2 regions of the Rhodoferax sp. LB1P47 genome follow, and region 2 is predicted to be linked to the other one. Evidence: predicted binding sites of a transcription regulator. Region 2 holds the regulator's gene; the other holds the start of a gene.
The links. Region 2 encodes FNR, which switches genes on or off when oxygen is low (the NO sensors DNR and NnrR bind a similar motif). Its sites were predicted from a motif close to TTGATNNNNATCAA; they were not measured.
Positions count from the first base shown of each region.

Region 1: the regulator FNR is predicted to act here: its motif matches at 3,739-3,752, upstream of AC0969_RS12145 (fatty acid desaturase).

Region 1 covers NZ_JBWMAU010000009.1:125,088-134,484, reverse strand. Annotated here, with positions in the region: gene AC0969_RS12160 (phosphatase PAP2 family protein) at 1-289, shown strand, start outside; gene AC0969_RS12155 (phosphoethanolamine transferase) at 276-2,006, shown strand; gene pyk (pyruvate kinase) at 2,160-3,593, opposite strand; gene AC0969_RS12145 (fatty acid desaturase) at 3,870-4,973, shown strand; gene AC0969_RS12140 (OmpW/AlkL family protein) at 5,101-5,691, shown strand; gene AC0969_RS12135 (hemerythrin domain-containing protein) at 5,736-6,230, opposite strand; gene AC0969_RS12130 (phosphoglycerate kinase) at 6,294-7,484, opposite strand; gene AC0969_RS12125 (AzlD domain-containing protein) at 7,548-7,886, opposite strand; gene AC0969_RS12120 (AzlC family ABC transporter permease) at 7,883-8,608, opposite strand; gene fmt (methionyl-tRNA formyltransferase) at 8,589-9,397, opposite strand, start outside.
Region 2 covers NZ_JBWMAU010000010.1:114,430-123,826, forward strand. Annotated here, with positions in the region: gene AC0969_RS12865 (creatininase family protein) at 1-52, opposite strand, end outside; gene AC0969_RS12870 (sulfite exporter TauE/SafE family protein) at 63-740, opposite strand; gene hemN (oxygen-independent coproporphyrinogen III oxidase) at 1,002-2,393, opposite strand; gene fnr (fumarate/nitrate reduction transcriptional regulator Fnr) at 2,501-3,220, shown strand; gene AC0969_RS12885 (FixH family protein) at 3,385-3,675, opposite strand; gene ccoG (cytochrome c oxidase accessory protein CcoG) at 3,764-5,179, opposite strand; gene ccoP (cytochrome-c oxidase, cbb3-type subunit III) at 5,346-6,254, opposite strand; gene AC0969_RS12900 (cbb3-type cytochrome oxidase subunit 3) at 6,272-6,409, opposite strand; gene ccoO (cytochrome-c oxidase, cbb3-type subunit II) at 6,425-7,108, opposite strand; gene ccoN (cytochrome-c oxidase, cbb3-type subunit I) at 7,119-8,567, opposite strand; gene ccoS (cbb3-type cytochrome oxidase assembly protein CcoS) at 8,779-8,916, opposite strand; gene AC0969_RS12920 (heavy metal translocating P-type ATPase) at 9,000-9,397, opposite strand, start outside.

The DNA.
Region 1 (9,397 bases), on a different contig from region 2:
GTGGACCTTGCACGATGGTGGCAGTGGCCGCTGCTTCCCGGCGGGGCACGCCACGGCGGGGTTTTCGTTTCTGGGCGGCTATTTCGTTTACCGGGCGCAGCCGAACATCGCACGCCGCTGGCTCATGGGGGCCATGCTGGCCGGTACGGTGTTCGGGCTAGCACAGCAGATGCGCGGCGCGCACTACGCCAGCCATACGCTGTGGACCGCCTGGCTGTGCTGGGCAGTAGCCTGGATCGGCGATGCGGCCCACCAGCACTGGGCAGGAGGCCGCCATGCGCAAGCATAAGTCAATCCAGCACGGCCACGTGTTGCCCGGGGCCGCCTGGAACCCACTGACGCGCACTGCCGATTGGCATCCGCACACCGCCACCGTGCTGCTGTGCCTGTGGATGGCCAGCGTGGGCAATCTGGCGCTGTGGCAGGCTTTGCACCCATTGGGCGCGCTACAGGGCGTGGCCGGTTTGCGTTTGGCCCTGGGGTTGGGGCTAGGCGTTGCCGCCTTGCTGGGCGCCCTGGTGTCGCTGCTGACCCTGTTGGCACCCCGCTGGTTGCTCAAGCCGGTGCTCACCGTGCTGCTGGTGGTGACCGCCGTGGGCAGTTACTTCATGCTGAGCTACGGCATCGTGATCGACGCGACCATGCTGACCAATGCCCTGCAAACCGATGTGCGCGAAGCCGCCGACCTGCTGCACTGGCGGCTGCTGCTAACCATCGCCGGGCTGGCGGGCGCACCGGCCTGGTGGCTTTGGCGGGCCGTGTTGCGCTACCCGCAGGGGGCAAAGGCGCACGGCAAGAATGCTATATATTTTATAGCTTACTGCGCAATATCTATATGCGCTACAGGCCTTATTTACCAAAATATGGCAAGCCTGATGCGCAACCACACCCAGCTGCGCTACCTGGTCAACCCGCTCAACAGCGTGTACGCCGTGGCCCGTCTGGCACACCCCAAGGTGGCCCACACCGGGCCGCTGCTGCCGCTGGGCGAGGACGCACATTTGGCGGCCAATGCCAGCGCCCCTAGCCGTCCACCGCTGCTGGTATTGGTGCTGGGCGAAACCGCCCGCAGCGGCAACTTCGGCATCAACGGCTACGCCCGCAACACCACGCCGCTGCTGCAAGCCCAGGCCAAATTTGGCCAGTTGGTGAGCTTTACCAACGCCTGGTCCTGCGGCACCAGCACCGCCGCCTCGGTGCCGTGCATGTTTTCGCCGCTAGGACGCGAGGGCTACAGCGCCCGCGATGCCGATACTGAAGGCCTGCTCGACGTGCTGCAACGCGCCGGACTGGCCGTGCTGTGGGTAGACAACCAGTCGGGCTGCAAGGGCGTGTGCGACCGGGTGGTCAGCGCCAGCACCACCGGAGTGCCAGTGCCCGACTCCTCGGGACTGGGCTTGTGCGAGGGTGCGGAATGCTTCGATGCGGTGATGCTGCACGGCCTGGACGCGCGCATCGCCGCCCTGCCCGCCGCCGCCCGCGCCCAAGGCGTGGTGGTGGTTCTGCACCAAATGGGCGGCCACGGCCCGGCCTACAGCCGCCGTAGCGCGGCGCAGCGCAAACAATTTGGCCCGGAATGTCTGAGCAGCGCCTTGCAGGAATGCAGCCAGGCGAGCATCACCAATGCCTACGACAACACGATTGTGGAAACCGACTTTCTGCTGGACGGGGTGGTGCAGTGGCTGCAAGCCCGCTCCGGCCAGTGGGATACCGCCATGCAGTACGTGGCCGACCACGGTGAATCACTGGGCGAGAACAACATTTACCTGCACGGCTTGCCGTATGCCGTGGCCCCGGATGTGCAAAAGCAGGTGCCGTGGATCACCTGGCTATCCCCGGCGTTCACGCAGCGCAGCGGCATTGCACCGGCCTGCCTGCAACAACAGGCAGCGGCGCGCATTTCGCACGACAATTTTTTCCACTCGGTGCTGGGCCTGATGGGGGTGCAGACCGGGGTCTACCGCCCGGCGCTGGACCTGTACCGGCACTGTGCGACAGGGGCCTGAAAAGGCTCTGCTCAAATAGACAGGACTTACGCAAGACCCTCTGTGCGCCCAATGGGCACTACAGAGGGCGCTGCGTAAGTCCTAATAGAAATGCAGGGCCTGGACCCTGCATGCAGTGGGACGCAGGACGCAAAGCCCTGCCAGGCGGGTGGATCAGCTGACTTGGCAAATCTTCAGCATATTGGTGCCGCCGGGTGCGCCCATAGGTTCGCCGCAGGTGATGGCATAGATATCCCCGCGTTGCACGATGCCGCGCTTGGTGAGGTGGCGCTCGGCCTGCTCCAGCGCGGTGTCGCGGTCGCTGCTGGCATCCATTAACAGCGGCAGCACGTTGCGGTACAGCGCCATCTTGCGCTGGGTGGCCAGGCGCGGTGTAAGTGCATAGATCGGCACGTGGATGCTGTGGCGGCTCATCCACAGGGCGGTGGAGCCGCTGTCGGTCATGGCCACAATGGCTTTGGCACCCAAATGCTGGGCGGTAAACAGGGCGCCCATGGCGATGGACTGGTCGATGCGGCTGAAGGTTTTGCCCTTGAAGTCGGCTTCCAGTTCGCCATATTCGGCTTTTTCGGCTTCGCGGCAGATGTTGGCCATTTCCAGCACGGTTTCCAGCGGGAATTTACCGGCGGCGGTTTCGGCGCTCAGCATCACGGCATCGGTGCCGTCCAGCACGGCGTTGGCCACGTCGCTTACCTCGGCGCGGGTCGGCACCGGGTTGGTGATCATGCTTTCCATCATCTGGGTGGCGGTAATCACCACCTTGTCGCTGGCGCGGGCCATGCGGATCATGCGTTTTTGCAAAGCGGGTACGGCAGCGTTGCCCACCTCGACCGCCAAATCACCGCGCGCCACCATGATGCCGTCGCTGGCATCCAGAATGGATTGCAGGTGCGGGATGGCTTCGGCACGCTCGATCTTGGCGATCAGGCCGGGCCGGTGGTTGAACTCGGCAGCGGCCACGTTGCACAACTGGCGGGCCATTTCCATGTCGGTGGCGTTCTTGGGGAAGCTCACGGCCACGTAGTCGGCCTGGAAGCTCATCGCGGTGCGGATGTCCTCCATGTCCTTGGCGGTCAGGGCCGGGGCGGTTAGGCCGCCACCCTGCTTGTTGATGCCTTTGTTGTTGGACAACTCGCCGCCGAGCTTGACGATGCAGTGCACCGCATCGCCGCGCACGGCCTCCACCGTCATCACGATCAGGCCGTCGTTGAGCAACAGCACGTCGCCCGCCTTGACTTCGCGTGGCAATGATTTGTAGTCCAAGCCCACGGCGTCAATGTCGCCCAGCTCGGTGCGGGCCGCGTCGAGCACGAATTTCTGGCCTGGCTCCAGCATGACTTTGTTGTCGGCAAACTTGCCGACGCGGATCTTGGGGCCTTGCAGGTCGGCCATGATGGCCACTTCCACACCGGCCCGTTTGGCGGCTTCGCGGACCATCATGGCGCGGTCAATGTGGTCTTGCGCCTTGCCGTGGCTGAAGTTCAGCCGCACGACGTTGACACCGGCCCGAATCAACTGCTCCAGGATTTCCGGGGTGTTGGAAGCAGGGCCGAGGGTGGCAACAATTTTGGTGGCAAGGCGGGGCATGACAGAGTCTCCGTTGTAATTTAGTTTCCATTCTCACACGAAAATAGTTACCAAAAGGTTACAAGACAAGCATGAAAACCCTTGTTCCACCGCTGGCATTGAGGCATGGTACAAAGTTACCATGCTTGAACATTTCGTCCACACTTTGATCTTGGTCAGTACCGCAGCCGCCCCCTGCGTATAGCATCCAACTGCTGATTTGCGTACCCATGCGCGGGCCCTCCGCCCCGCTAGGCAATTCACCCATCCGAACCCTCACGTTACCCGTGTTTTGCCATGTCTTCTTCGATTGAACCATCCCCTCTACCGCTGGCACCCGGCGAACCTTTGCCGCACCGCAAGGTGATCCGGTCCTGGCTGATTCCGCTGTCCCAGCGCACCACGCTGCGGGCGGTATACCTGTTGGTTTTTGACTACGTTTTGCTCGCCAGCCTGCTGGCGGGCACCGTGCTGCTGGCACCGGCATGGGCCAAATTGCTGTGTGGACTGGCCGCAGGCTTCGTGATTGGCCGCCTGTTCGTCATCGGCCACGACGGCTGCCACCAAAGCCTGACGCCGCACCGCCGCCTGAACAAATGGCTGGGCCGCATCGCGTTTTTGCCGTCGCTCACCGCCTACAGCCTGTGGGACGTGGGCCACAACGTGGTGCACCACGGCTTTACCAACCTCAAGGGCGTGGATTTTGTCTGGGCCCCGCTGACGCAGGCGGAATACGCCGCGCTGTCGCCCGTGGGCCGGCTGCTGCAACGCATCTACCGCAGCGGCTGGGGGCCGGGCATGTACTACATGGTGGAGATCTGGTGGAAGAAGATGATGTTTCCGCCCCAATCACAAATGGGCAATACCAACCGCGCCATCTTCACCTGGGACTGCTTGCTGGTCAGCGCCTTTGCCCTGGTCTGGATAGCGGCGCTGGTGGCCGCCGCGTTGGCGACCGAGCAATCGGTGGCACTGCTGCTGCTGCTGGGCTTTGCCGTGCCGATGTTCTTCTGGTTCAACATGATGGGCTTTGTGATCTATGGCCACCACACGCACGTGAAGGTGTCGTGGCACGATGACCGGGCCATCTGGCTGCGCGCCCAGCCGTTTGTATCGACCACGGTGCACCTGACCTTTCCGCTCCAGTTTGGCGCGCTGGTCCACCACATCATGGAGCACACCGCCCACCACGTGGACATGAGCATCCCGCTGTACCGCCTGAAAGAAGCCCAAGCCAAGCTGGAAGAGCTGCTGCCCGAGCGCATCATCATCCAGCCGTTTTCGTGGCGCTGGTATTTCGACACCGCCCGCAACTGCAAGCTGTACGACTTCAGCCGCAACTGCTGGACCGACTTTGCGGGCCTTGCCACCAGCCCGCCCAAGCCCCGGGGCGCTGCGTAAACCCGCCCACTATTGATGTAACGCAATCTGGGCGCGCCCCGGCTTTGACCCGACGCAAACCGCCTGGGGTCCGCCTCTTTTGTAATCCAGGGTATGGGAATGTTCCCATGCATTGGATGAAAAAAACATGAAAAACTCCCTCTGGGCCCTCGCTCTGTGCGCCTTGGTGTCGGCCCCTGCATTTGCCCAGCCCGGCAGCGAAGGCCCTTGGCTGGTACGGGCCCGTGCCGTGCATCTGGACAGCAGCAACGGCGATAGCACGCCGCTGGCCTTGTCCATCAACAACAAATGGTTGCCTGAGCTGGATATCAGCTACTTCTTCACCCCGCAGATCGCCGCCGAACTGGTGCTGACGGTGCCCCAAAAGCAAACCCTGAGCGCCAGTGGCACGCCGATTGGCAGCTTCAAGCACCTGCCGCCCACCTTGACGCTGCAATACCATTTCCAGGCCCCCGGCTTTAAACCCTATGTGGGCGCGGGCCTGAACTACACCCGGATCAGCTCTGTGGACCTGCCCGCAGGTGTCACGGTGGACCGCAACAGCTTCGGCCCTGCGCTCCAGGCGGGCGTAGACATTCCGCTGGCCCCCCACCTTAGCTTGAACATCGACGTGAAAAAGGTCTATATCCGCACCGACGTTGCGGCGGCGGGGAGCACGCTGGGCACGTTCAAGGTGGACCCGGTGCTGTTCGGCATCGGCCTGGGCTGGCGCTTCTAAATAAAAAAAGCGCCGATAACGGCGCTTTTTGACAGAGCCCGTTTTCAGGCCATGGCGGCCGCCCGTACGTCAGTGCAGTCGGTACCGCCACAGCCGTGGATGGGCGTGGCAGGCAAGGCATCTGGGCTGGCAATCTGTCCGGTGAGCGGGTCAAAACCCACCCGGCGCACATGCAAGGCCAGCGCCGCGTCCATGCTCTGGGCGTGCTGGAGAAACCAGGGGCCGAGTTCGGATGCCATCTCCCGTATGCAGGGCAGATTCCCCGCCTGCCCCTGCACCGCGCCTTCGTGCATCACGGTGAGCACCACTTTGTGCTGCATGCTGTGGCAGTTGACCGAGGCAAACCGGGTCGCCTGCATCCAGCGGTCCTCCTGGCCAAAATGCGCTTCGGTGTGCACGATCAGTGCGCGCCACACCCGCAGCAAGTCAGCATCCGGCGCAGACACCACCACCGCCAGCAAGTCCACGAACTCGCGGTGGGTGTCGTCCATACACGCCAAGTCCAAGGACAGCGCGTCCGACCATTCCAACAAAGCCATACGATTTCTCCTGAAGTTGCTCAGGAGCGTATCGGCCCTCGGGCGAACCGCCCTTGATGTAGATCAGGCTGCGCGCTTTTGCAGAATCTCGAACGCGGGCAGGGTTTTGCCTTCCAGGATTTCCAGGAAAGCGCCGCCGCCGGTGGAGATGTAGCCGATCTGTTTTTCAATGCCATATTTGGCAATAGCGGCCAGTGTGTCTCCACCACCAGCTATCGAAAACGCAGCACTTTCGGCAATCGCGCGGGCAATCGTTTCGGTGCCGTGGGCAAACGCGTCGAACTCGAACACGCCGACCGGGCCGTTCCAGACAATGGTGCCCGCTGACTTGAGTTGCAGCGCCAGGGCGGCAGCGGTTTGCGGGCCGATGTCCAGGATCAGGTCGTCATCGGCCACATCGGTGGCGGCCTTGACGGTGGCCACGGCATCGGCCGAGAAGGTTTTGGCGGTGACCACGTCGGTGGGAATCGGCACCGCCGCGCCACGGGCTTTCATGGCTTCGATCACGGCCTTGGCCTGGTCCACCAAGTCGGCTTCGGCCAGCGATTTGCCGATCTTCAAACCTGCGGCCAGCATGAAGGTGTTGGCAATGCCGCCGCCCACAATCAGCTGGTCCACCTTGTCGGCCAGACTCTTCAGGATGGTGAGTTTGGTGGACACCTTGGAGCCCGCCACGATGGCCACCAGCGGGCGCTGGGGATGGGCCAGGGCCTTGGTGATAGCGTCGATCTCGGCCGCCAGCAGCGGGCCTGCGCAGGCGATCTTGGCGTATTCGGCGATGCCGTAGGTGGTGCCCTCGGCGCGGTGGGCGGTGCCGAACGCGTCGTTCACAAAGATGTCGCACAACGCGGCCATCTTCTGCGCCAGTTCGGGGCTGTTCTTCTTTTCACCCACATTGACGCGGCAGTTTTCCAGCAGCACGACCTGGCCGGGGGCCACAGTCACGCCATCGACCCAGTGGGACACCAGCGGTACTTCACGACCCAGCAGCTCGCCCAGGCGCTTGGCCACGGGGGCCAGCGAATCTGCGGGTTTGAATGCGCCCTCGGTGGGGCGGCCCAAGTGCGAGGTCACCATCACCGCCGCACCTGCGTCCAGCGCCATCTGGATGCACGGCACCGAAGCACGGATGCGGGTGTCTTCGGTGATGGCTCCGGCATCGTCTTGCGGCACGTTCAGGTCGGCGCGGATAAAAACACGTTGGCCGGCGGCTTGGCCCTGGGCGCACAGATCGGAAAAGCGGATGACGTTCATGGCGGTGTCTCGGTAGGTTGGAGGGGTAAACCCGCCATTCTAGGAGCGCTGCCGCTGGCTAAGTTACCAGCCTAGGCCAAGATGCAGCGGCAAATACACCGCCATGCCGACCACGATGGTCAGCAGCACGTCGCGCCGCCAGAAGTACACCAGCGTGCCCGCTGCCGCGCCAAACAGCCGGGCGTCCAGCCAGGTGGTGAGCAGGTGGCCTTGGGTCATCAGCACTTCGGGTAGCACCACGGCGGACAGGGCGGCAATCGGGGCGTATTGCAGGCCGCGCTGGGCCCAGTGCGGCAGACCAGCAGATTTGCGGCTCAAAAAGAAGAAGCAGCGGGTGATGACGGTGATGGCCGCCAGCCCGACGATGATGGCCACGGTGTGCCAGTTGATCGGCAGGTTCATGGCAGCTTCCTGGCGTAGATTTTTTCAATGCTCATGCAGGCCAGTACGGCCATGGCGATGGCCACCACGATGTTGAGCTTGAACGGCAGGTGGTAGGCCGAAATCGCCACCGTGGCCGCCACCACCGCCGAGACGATGCGCAGCCGGGTGCTGGCCAGCGAACACAAAATGCCGATCAGGCACAGGATGCCCGCAAACCCCAGGCCCCAGGCGGTGGGGATGAAGTTGGCCAGCACCACACCGGCCACGCTGGCGGGCATCCAGCTGATCCAGCAGGCGCTGTTGCTGCCCGCCAGGTACGCTTCTTGGGCGTGTCGGGCCTCGGCCGTGTCGCCAGGATGGGCGAAGCGCCGGGTAAACATCACGTAGGTCATGTCGGTGGTCAGGTAGCCGTGGCCAATGCGCTCTAGCCAAGGCAGGTGCATCAGGTAGGGGCGCAGGTGCAGGCTGAACACCACAAAGCGCAGGTTGACGCAAAAGCCGGTGGCCAAAATCACCCAGGCCGGTGCATTGGCCGTCAGCAAGGGCGCGGCCGCCAGCTGGGAGCTACCGGCAAACACGGTCAGCGTCATCAGCAGCGCCTCGAACAGGCCCATGCCCGACTTGGCCATCGCCACGCCGGTCATCAGGCCCCAGGCCAGCATGCCAGGGGCTTGCGGCCACATCTCGGATGCGCCGACGCGGAATTCCGGGTGGCTGCGGTTAGCGCGTTTCAGAAACATCAAGGGGGCTCTCGAACACCATGCCGGGCTGCACGTTGCAGCCATGCAAGAAGTCGGCCACGGCCAAGCGTTTGCCACCGGGGCGCTGTACCTGGGTGATGTTTACTATTGAATTCATAGCTGCTACCGCAATGTATTCGGACGTTACAGTCACAATTGATCCAAAATCTATGCCTGCGGGCAAGGGCGCATCCGACGCCAACGCAGCCCAGACTTTCAGGCTCTCGCCCGCCAGCAGCGTGGCCGCGCCGGGAAAGGGGTTGAACGCGCGGACGCGGCGCACGATGGCGTCGGCGCTTTGCGACCAGTCGATGGCCGCCTCGCGCTTTTCGATCTTGTGGGCGTAGGTAATGCCTTCGGTAGGCTGGGGCACGGGTAGCAAAGTATCCAGCTGCGCCAGGGCTTGCACCACCATGCGCCCGCCCAGTGCTGCCAGCGCGTCGTGCAGGCTGCCGGTGGTGTCGGTACTGGTGATCGGCAGCGCCTCCACCAGCAGCATGGCACCGGTATCCAGCCCGGCATCCATCTGCATGATGGCCACGCCGGTCTGGGTGTCGCCGGCCTCGATGGCGCGGTGGATGGGGGCCGCACCACGCCAGCGCGGCAGCAGGCTGGCGTGGATGTTCAGGCAGCCGTGGCGCGGCACGTTCAGAACCCACTGCGGCAGGATCAGCCCGTAGGCCACCACCACCATCACATCGGCCTGGGCCGCTTGCAGCAGTGCCTGGGCGGCGGCTGCGTCCTCAGCGTATTTGCCATCCAGCCGCAGACTGCGCGGCTGGGCCACGG
Region 2 (9,397 bases):
GCGCGAAGTCGCGGGTGGTGAGGTCGGCCCAGAAGTGAGATTGAACGTGCATGGGGCGAATTTCACCACAGGCTTTGGCAGAACTCCATCACGCGTGGGTCCATGTCGTGCAGCAGCGCCCACACGGCCACCCCCACCAGCGATGCGCCGGCCAAGCGCATGCCCCAATCTTTACGCTGGGGGCTGCGCCAGGCTTGCAGGCGCAGCCAGAGCCACGGCCCGGCCACCAGGGTGATGCTGCTGCCCAGGGCAAACAAGGCCATGCACAACGCACCGTCCAGCGGGCCGCCGCTGAGGGATGCGACCAGCAGGGCCGAGTACAGCAAACCGCAGGGCATGAGCGCCCAGGCGGCCCCGGCCACAAACACCCACGAGCGACCGGCCAGGCGGGGCCGCAGCTTGGCCCACAGCGTGCTGCCCAGGCCATCGACCCACAGGGGTTGCCGCGCCAGCACCAGCAGCGTGCCGCCCCAGACCAGCACGGCCACGTGGAACAGCGTCCACACCGGGCGCAGCGCAGCGGCGGGGGCAGTGAGCCAGGCCAGGGTGTTGACGGTGGCGGCGGCCAAGGCGCCCGCCAGCGTGTAGCCCAGCAGGCGACCGGCTTGCAGTTGCAGCATGCCTTGGCGGGCCCCGGCCACCCGTACCACGCCGGTGCAGGCTGCGCCACACATGGCGGCGCAGTGCGGGCCACCGGCCAGGCCCATGAGCAGGGCGGTCCAGGCTAGGGTGGTGGACATGGGGTCAGGCCCTCACACCGGCCCTGTCTTTCTCCCGCAAGCGGGAGAGGGAGTAAGGCAGGACATCCGGCCCCCACCCCGACCCTCCCCTTGCGGGGGAGGGAGGAATATCGGGGTGAAATAAACGCCCCGGTCTTACCCAAGGCAAGCGCAGCGATGCCCCTTCGCAGAACACCGCAGAACTGGCTTTGCCAGGCTGCTGGTGTTGCCCCCTGCAAGGGGGGTGGCGAAAGATGCGAAGCACTGTAGCCTGGGGGTGAGTCAAATAACACGCGAAAACCGGGCGCGGTTGTGGTCGGCTTGCAGGTAGCGGTCGAACACCATAGCCACGGCGCGCACGAAGAACCAGCCGGTGGCGGTGACCTGGATGCTGGTGCCATCTACGCTGACCATGCCGGCCTGCACCAGCGGCTGCAAGGCCTGTAGCTCGGCGGCGAAGGTGGCTTTGAAGTCCACCAAATAGGCCAGTTCGATGGATTCAAACTGCACTGCGCCCTGGCACATCAGGGCCATGATGGTGGCGCGGCGCACCAGGTCGTCGCGGTTCAGGGCCAGGCCGCGCACCACGGGGAGCTGGCCCTGGTCGATCTTGTCGCAGTACTCCTCCAGGGTTTTGGCGTTCTGGCTGTAGGTGGGGCCGATGCGGCCAATGGCCGACACGCCCAGGCCCACCAGGTCGCAGTCGGGCTGGGTGCTGTAGCCCTGGAAGTTGCGGTGCAGCCGCCCCTGGCGCTTGGCCACGGCCAGGGTGTCGCCCGGCAGGGCGAAGTGGTCCATGCCCACGTACACGTAGCCCGCACCGATGAGCACATCCAGCGCCTGCGACAGCATGGCCAGTTTGTCGGCGGCGCTGGGCAGGTCGGCGGACAAGATGCGGCGCTGCGGCTTGAAGCGCTGGGGCAGGTGGGCGTAGGCGTAGAGGGCGATGCGGTCGGGGCGCAGCTGCACTATCTGCGCCAGGGTGCGGGCAAACGAGGTGGGGGTTTGGCGCGGCAGGCCGTAGATCAGGTCGGTGTTGATGGACCCAAAGCCCAGCCTGCGTGCATCCGCCACCAACCCAAATACATCCTCGGCGGGCTGCACGCGGTGCACGGCTTTTTGCACATCGGCATCGAAATCTTGCACGCCAAAGCTCAGGCGGTTGAAGCCCAGCGCCGCCAGGGTGGCCAGCCGGGTGGGGTCTACGGTGCGGGGATCGACCTCGATGGCGTATTCGCCGCCAGGGGCCAGGCTGAAATGCTGGCGCAGCAGGGCCATGAGCTGGGCCAGCTCGGCATCGCTCAAAAACGTAGGGCTGCCGCCGCCCAGGTGCAGCTGGCTAACCGCCCGGCCTGCGCCCAGCTGGGCGGTGTGCAGGACTATTTCGCGCTCCAGGTAATGCAGGTACTGCGCGCCGCGCTCGTGGCGTTTGGTAATGATTTTGTTGCAGGCGCAGTAGTAGCACAGCGATTCGCAAAACGGAATGTGGACGTAGAGCGACAGCGGCAGCGCGGTGGCGGTGTCTCGGCGCAGGCGCAGGGCGCGGGCGTAGTCGTCGCCGGTGAAGGCCTCCACAAACCGGTCGGCGGTGGGGTACGAGGTGTAGCGCGGCCCCGGCACGTCGTAGCGCTGTAAGAGTTCGGCAGAAATAGGCTCAGGCGTGGTGCGGATCATGGGCTGGAATGTGCCGCGAAGTCTGTTTCGCATCCTTGACGTGGATCAAGACCGTTGCAGATCGTTATGCAGACAATGGCTGCTTATAAAAAGTCCATACTGTGCGCATGAACCCATCTGCCATCAAAGTCGCCTGCTCGAACTGCAATCTGCGCGAGCTGTGCATGCCGCTGGGCCTGAACCAGGACGAGCTGGACCGCATCGACGGCCTGGTGGCCGTGCGCCGCAAGGTCAAACGCGGGGCCACGCTGTTCCGCAACGGCGAGGCGTTTACCGCGCTGTACGCCATCCGCACCGGGTTTTTCAAAACCTCCATCACCACCGAAGACGGGCGTGACCAGGTCACCGGCTTCCAGATGGCGGGCGAGATCATCGGGTTGGACGGCATCGTCCACGAGCAGCACACCTGCGACGCGGTGGCGCTGGAGGATGCCGAGGTCTGCGAGATGCCGTTTAACCGCATCGAAGAGCTGTCGCGCGAGGTCAACGCCTTGCAGCGCCATGTGCACAAAATCATGAGCCGCGAGATCGTGCGCGAGCACGGCGTGATGCTGCTGCTGGGCAGCATGCGGGCCGAAGAGCGGCTGGCGGCCTTTTTGCTGAACCTGGTGCAACGCCTGCATGCGCGTGGCTTCTCGCCGCTGGAGCTGGTACTGCGCATGACGCGCGAAGAAATCGGCAGCTACCTGGGCCTGAAGCTGGAGACGGTGAGCCGCACCTTCAGCAAATTTGCCGAGGACGGGATGGTGGAAGTCAAACAGCGCCACATCCGCATCCTGGATACCGATGCTTTAAAGCGCATCGTCAACCCCCAAGTCTGCATGTAAATAGGCTCACCCCCAGGCTACACACTGCCCCGGAATCGGCCCTTTGGGCCGAGAACGCATGTTTTCGCCAACCCCCCTTGCAGGGGGCAACACCAGCAGCCCAGCAAAGCCGGTTTTGCGGTGTTTTTGGTGGGCGTGCGTTCTGCCTTTAGGCATTGTTTTCACTATTTCGTTGGTACTGCGCCTGCGGGCGTGGCGGCGTGGTTGCGGCCCTGCATGGCGGGGGCCAGCGAACCCTGCTGGGCCAGGGTTTTGTTGATGTTCAAACCCTGGCGGTAATAGTCTTGCGCCAGCACCGGGTCTTGCTGGCTGAAGGCGATCCAGGCGGTGACCAACCCGGCCACCACCACGATCAGCGGGCCAGAGATGACCAGCCACACGTGGCCGAATTTCCACCAGGGTTGCGCGACAGACAGGCCCCCACCCCAACCCTCCCCCGGGGGGGGAGGGGGCATATTCGGGCCCCGTGTTACTCCCTCCCCCCCCGGGGGAGGGTTGGGGTGGGGGCGAGTGGGCGTGAACGGTGTGGACATAGGGCGGCCTTTATCGGGGGACGATGAACGTCGATTTTTCAGAAACGCGGTGTTGGCCGTCGGCGGTCTGGATGTCGAACACCACCGGGTGCGAACCCGGCGTGGCCGAACCGTAGGGGATGTGCAGCCGCACCGCCACCCAGCGCGACTGCACCGCACCCACCTCCACCACCGGGTCAGATGCCACGGCCAGCCCGGCCAGCCCGTGGGCGGCCAGGGTGTAGCGCTGGGGCGACTCGGTGGCGTTCATCACTTGCAGGCGGTAGACGTTCTCCAGCTGGCCCCCAGCCACAATGCGTGACAAGGCGGCGCGGTCGCGCACCACGTCTACTTTCAGCGGCGTGCGCATCGCCAGGCTGAAGCCCAGGCACAAGATCAGCGTCCACAGCAGCACGGTGTAGACCAGCACCCGAGGCCGCAGCACGCGGCGCAGCATCTGGCGGGCCGTCCAGCCCCCCTGGATGCCGTTCTGGGTGGCAAAGCGCACCAGCCCCCGGGCGTAGCCCATTTTGTCCATCACCCCATCGCACACGTCCACGCAGGCGGCGCAGTTGATGCACTCGTATTGCAGGCCCTGGCGGATGTCGATGCCGGTGGGGCAGACCTGCACGCACAGGGTGCAGTCCACACACGAGCCCAGGCCCAGCGTGGCAGGGTCGGCCTTGCGCGAGCGGGCCCCGCGCGGTTCGCCCCGGGCGGTGTCGTAGCTGACGATGAGCGTGTCCTTGTCGAACATGGCGCTCTGGAAGCGGGCGTAGGGGCACATGTATTTGCACACCTGCTCGCGCATGAAGCCTGCGTTGCCGTAGGTGGCGGCGCTGTAGAACAAGCCCCAAAAGACCTCCCACGAGCCAAAGCTCAGGTCCAGCGACTCTTGCAGCAGCGCATACGTGGGCGTGAAGTACGACACAAAGGTAAAGCCGGTCCACAGCGACAGCAGCATCCACACCGCGTGCTTGGCCCACTTTTTCCCCAGCTTGGCGGTAGACAAAGGGCCACCGTCCAGCCGCATGCGGGCGCTGCGGTCGCCCTCGATGCGGCGCTCGATCCACATAAAAATTTCGCTGTACACGGTTTGCGGGCAGGCAAAGCCACACCACAGCCGCCCGGCCACGGCGGTGAACAAAAACAGCGACAGGGCCGACACCACCAGCAAGCCGGTGAGGTAGATGAAATCCTGCGGGTACAGCACCAGCCCAAACAGGTAAAAGCGCCGCGCCGCCAGGTCCAGCAGCACCGCCTGGCGCTCGCCGTATTGCAGCCACGGCAGGCCGTAGAACACCAACTGCGTGAGGAACACCATGCCCCAGCGCCAGCGGGCAAACAGGCCCTGCACCGAGCGTGGATAGATCTTGGGCTGGGCCGCATACAGCGACACCAGCTCGCCCTCGGCAGGGATGATGGGGATGGTTTTACGGGGCTGCATGGACGGAAGGCATGGTGGGTATAGCGGGAGTAAGGCAGGACATCCGGCCCCCACCCCAGCCCTCCCCCAGAGGGGGAGGGAGAAGATGCATTACCCCCTCCCTCTTCGGGGGAGGGCTGGGGTGGGGGCGGGCAGCCACCAACAATGTATGCATACGTGAACCCAACTACGGGGTCGCTTTATTCGACAAGCCCCACACATAACTCGTCAACACGTGGATCTGCGCCTCGGTCAGCTTGCCCTGCTGGGCGGGCATCTGGTTGGTTTTGCCGTTGTTGACCATCGCGATAATGGCGGCCTCGCCCCAGCCGTGCAGCCAGGTGTCGTCGGCCAGATTGGGTGCGCCCAGGGCCGGGTTGCCCTTGCCGCCCACGCCGTGGCAGGCGGCGCACACGCCAAACTTGGACTTGCCCAGGGCGGCACGCAGCGAGTCGTGCGGACTGCCGGACAGGCTGAGCACGTAGTTGGCCACGTTCTTCACATCGTCCGGCGTGCCCACGGCAGCGGCCATCGGCGGCATCTGGCCGATGCGGCCCTGGTGCAGGGTTTCGGCAATTTTCTCCGGGCTGCCGCCGTACAGCCAGTCGCCGTCGGCCAGATTGGGAAAGCCCTTGCTGCCGCGTGCGTCCGAGCCGTGGCACTGGGCGCAGTTGTTCATGAACAGGCGTTCGCCCACCCCCATGGCCTGCGCGTTGCCCGCCAGCTTCTCCGGCGGCAAGGCGGTGAAGTTGGCGTATAGCGGCTCCAGCGCCTGGTTGGCCTGGACCACCTCGCCCTCATATTCGCCCACCTGGGTCCAGCCCAGCGTGCCTTTGTAGCTGCCCAGGCCGGGGTAGACCACCAGGTAGCCGATGGAGAACAGCACCGTCAAAATGAACAAGCCCACCCACCAAATGGGCAGCGGGTTGTTCATCTCGCGCAGGTCGCCATCCCACACGTGGCCGGTGGTGTTGTCGGCCTGGAACGGCACTTTTTTGCGTGCCGTAACCCACAGCAGCAACAGGCAGGCGGCAATGCTGACGATAGAGACGGCGGTAATAAAAACCGACCAAAAGTCGCTGGTGAAATCACTCATAAAAATTCCTCGTGGGCTCAGTCTTGCTGGAAGGGCAGCTGCGCCGCTTCCTCAAACTGCGCTTTATTGCGGCGCGAAAACGCCCAGACCCAGATACCGATAAAGGTGACGAAGCTGCAAACAGTGGCGATAACGCGCAAGGTGGTGACATCCATAAAAGGCTTTCTGCATCAAGGGGCGCTGGCGGGTGCAGCGGGGGCTGGCGCGGCCTGCAAGGCAAGCTGGTCGGACAAAGCCCGGCCCAGCACTTGCAGGTAGGCGATCAGCGCGTCTTGCTCGGTCTTGCCTTGCACGGCGGCGGCACCAGCGGCAATTTCGGCATCGGTGTAGGGCACGCCCACGCTGCGCAAGGCCTTCATGCGGGGCGCTACCACGGCCGGATCGACGATGGCTTTTTCCAGCCAGGCGTAGGCGGGCATGTTGGACTCGGGCACCACGTCACGCGGGTTGTTCAGGTGGATGCGGTGCCACTCGTCGCTGTACTTGCCGCCCACGCGGTGCAGGTCCGGCCCGGTGCGCTTGCTGCCCCACTGGAACGGGTGGTCGTAAACAAATTCACCGGCTACCGAGTAGTGGCCGTAGCGCAGCGTTTCGGCGCGGAACGGGCGGATCATCTGCGAATGGCAGTTGTAGCAGCCCTCGCGCAGATAAATGTCGCGGCCTAGCAGTTGCAGCGGGGTGTAGGGCTTGAGGCCGGTCACGGCTTCAGTGGTGGACTTCTGGAAGAACAGCGGCACGATCTCCACCAGCCCGCCCACGGCGACCACCAGCAAGATCAGCACGATCATCAAAAAGTTATTCGTCTCGATCTTTTCGTGCGAGAAAAACGCAATCGGTTTGTTGTTGTCAGCCATGTTCTGCTCCTCAAGCGTGGGCGGGTTGGAACGACGGCACAGGCACCAGCACCGAGCGCCCGGAGACCGCCGTCATCCACACGTTCCAGGCCATCACCAGCATGCCGCCCAGGTACAGCAGGCCACCCACCATGCGCACCACATAAAACGGGAAAGTGGCCTTGACGCTCTCCACAAAGGTGTAGGTCAGGGTGCCGTCGGTGTTCACCGCGCCCCACATCAGGCCCTGCATGACCCCGGCAATCCACATCGCGGCGATGTAGAAAACCACGCCAATCGTGGCCATCCAGAAGTGCAACTCAATCGCCTTGATGCTGTACATGGTCTTGCCACCAAACATGCGCGGAATCAGGTAGTACAGCGAACCCATGGTCACAAAACCCACCCAGCCCAAAGCGCCAGAATGCACGTGGCCGACCGTCCAATCGGTGTAGTGGCTGAGCGCGTTGACGGTCTTGATGGCCATCATCGGGCCCTCAAACGTGCTCATGCCGTAGAAGGACAGCGAGACGATCAAAAAGCGCAGGATCGGGTCGTCGCGCAGCTTGTGCCAGGCGCCTGAGAGCGTCATCACGCCGTTGATCATGCCGCCCCAGCTGGGGGCCAGCAGAATCAGCGAGAACACCATGCCCAGCGACTGCGTCCAGTCCGGCAGCGCGGTGTAGTGCAGGTGGTGTGGGCCGGCCCACATGTAGGTGAAGATCAGCGCCCAGAAGTGGACGATGGACAGGCGGTACGAGTACACCGGCCGCTCGGCCTGCTTGGGGATGAAGTAGTACATCATTCCCAAAAATCCGGCGGTCAAAAAGAAGCCCACGGCGTTGTGGCCATACCACCACTGCACCATCGCATCTTGCACCCCGGCGTAGGCCGAGTAGGACTTCATCCAGCCTGCGGGCACCTCGGCGCTGTTCACCACATGCAGCAGCGCCACGGCGATGATGAACGCCCCATAAAACCAGTTGGCCACATAGATGTGCTTGACCCGGCGGCGGCCCACCGTGCCAAAGAACACGATGGCGTAGGCCACCCACACCAGGGTGATCAGGATGTCGATCGGCCATTCCAGTTCGGCGTATTCCTTGCCGGTGGTGTAGCCCAGCGGCAGGCTGATGGCCGCCGCCACAATCACCGCCTGCCAACCCCAGAAAACGAAGGAGGCCAGCGGCGGGCAAAACAGCCGGACCTGGCAGGTGCGCTGCACCACAAAGAAGCTGGTGGCCATCAGCGCGCAGCCGCCAAACGCAAAAATCACCGCGTTGGTGTGCAGCGGCCGCAAGCGCCCGTAGCTGAGCCAGGGGATGCCAAAGTTCAGCTCCGGCCAGGCCAGTTGCGAGGCAATGATGACCCCCACCAACATGCCCACCACGCCCCAGACCACGGACATGATGGAGAACTGCCGTACCGCCGTGTCGCTATAGACCTCCGGCGGGGCCACTTGTGTATTCGTAAAAGCCATGGGCACCTCATTTGTGTTCATGGCAGTGTCGAAGCGATGGCCCAAAAAGACTTTGATGCAAGTCAAGCCAACGTCACTTAGGCCGCTCGCGATAAGCGGCCCCTGCATTTCTCAAGAACACCGCAGAACTGGCTTTGCCAGGCTGCTGGTGTTGCCCCCCGAGGGGGTTGGCGAAAAGCGCTTGCGCTGTAGCCTGGGGGTGGGCCAATACCTAATCGTTGTGCAGAATGCGCTCGCCTTCTTGCTCCACCGATTCAAACTGGCCTTGAAAAATCGCCCACCACAGGCCGCCCAAAATCAGCAGCACCAGCACGACGGACAGGGGGATGAGGAGGTAGAGGATGTCCATTAACAGACCTCCAGCCAATTACTATAATTTTTATAGCTACTTGCGTAGGTAGCACATGCGCTAGAGGCATATTTCATATAAATTTATTCCCGCGACAATCTGGCGGCGTTGAGCACCACCAGCAGCGAACTCAGCGCCATGCCCAGCCCGGCCAGCCAGGCGGGCAGCCACCCGGCCAAGGCCAGCGGTACGCACACCGCGTTGTAGCCGGCAGCCCAGACCAGGTTTTGCCGCACCACCCGCAGCGTGCGCCGGGCCAGCAGCAGGGTCTGCGGCACCCGGCCCAGCTGGTCGCCGGTGACCACCAAATCCGCCTGCCGCTGCGCCAGCGGCACGGCCTGGCCGAAGGCGAAGGAGACGTGGGCGGCGGCCAGCACCGGGCCGTCGTTCAGGCCGTCGCCGACCATCGCCACATGCCTGCCCTGGCGCTGCAAGGCTTGCAGGTGCAGCAGTTTCTCCACCGGCGTGCAGCCGCCCCGCG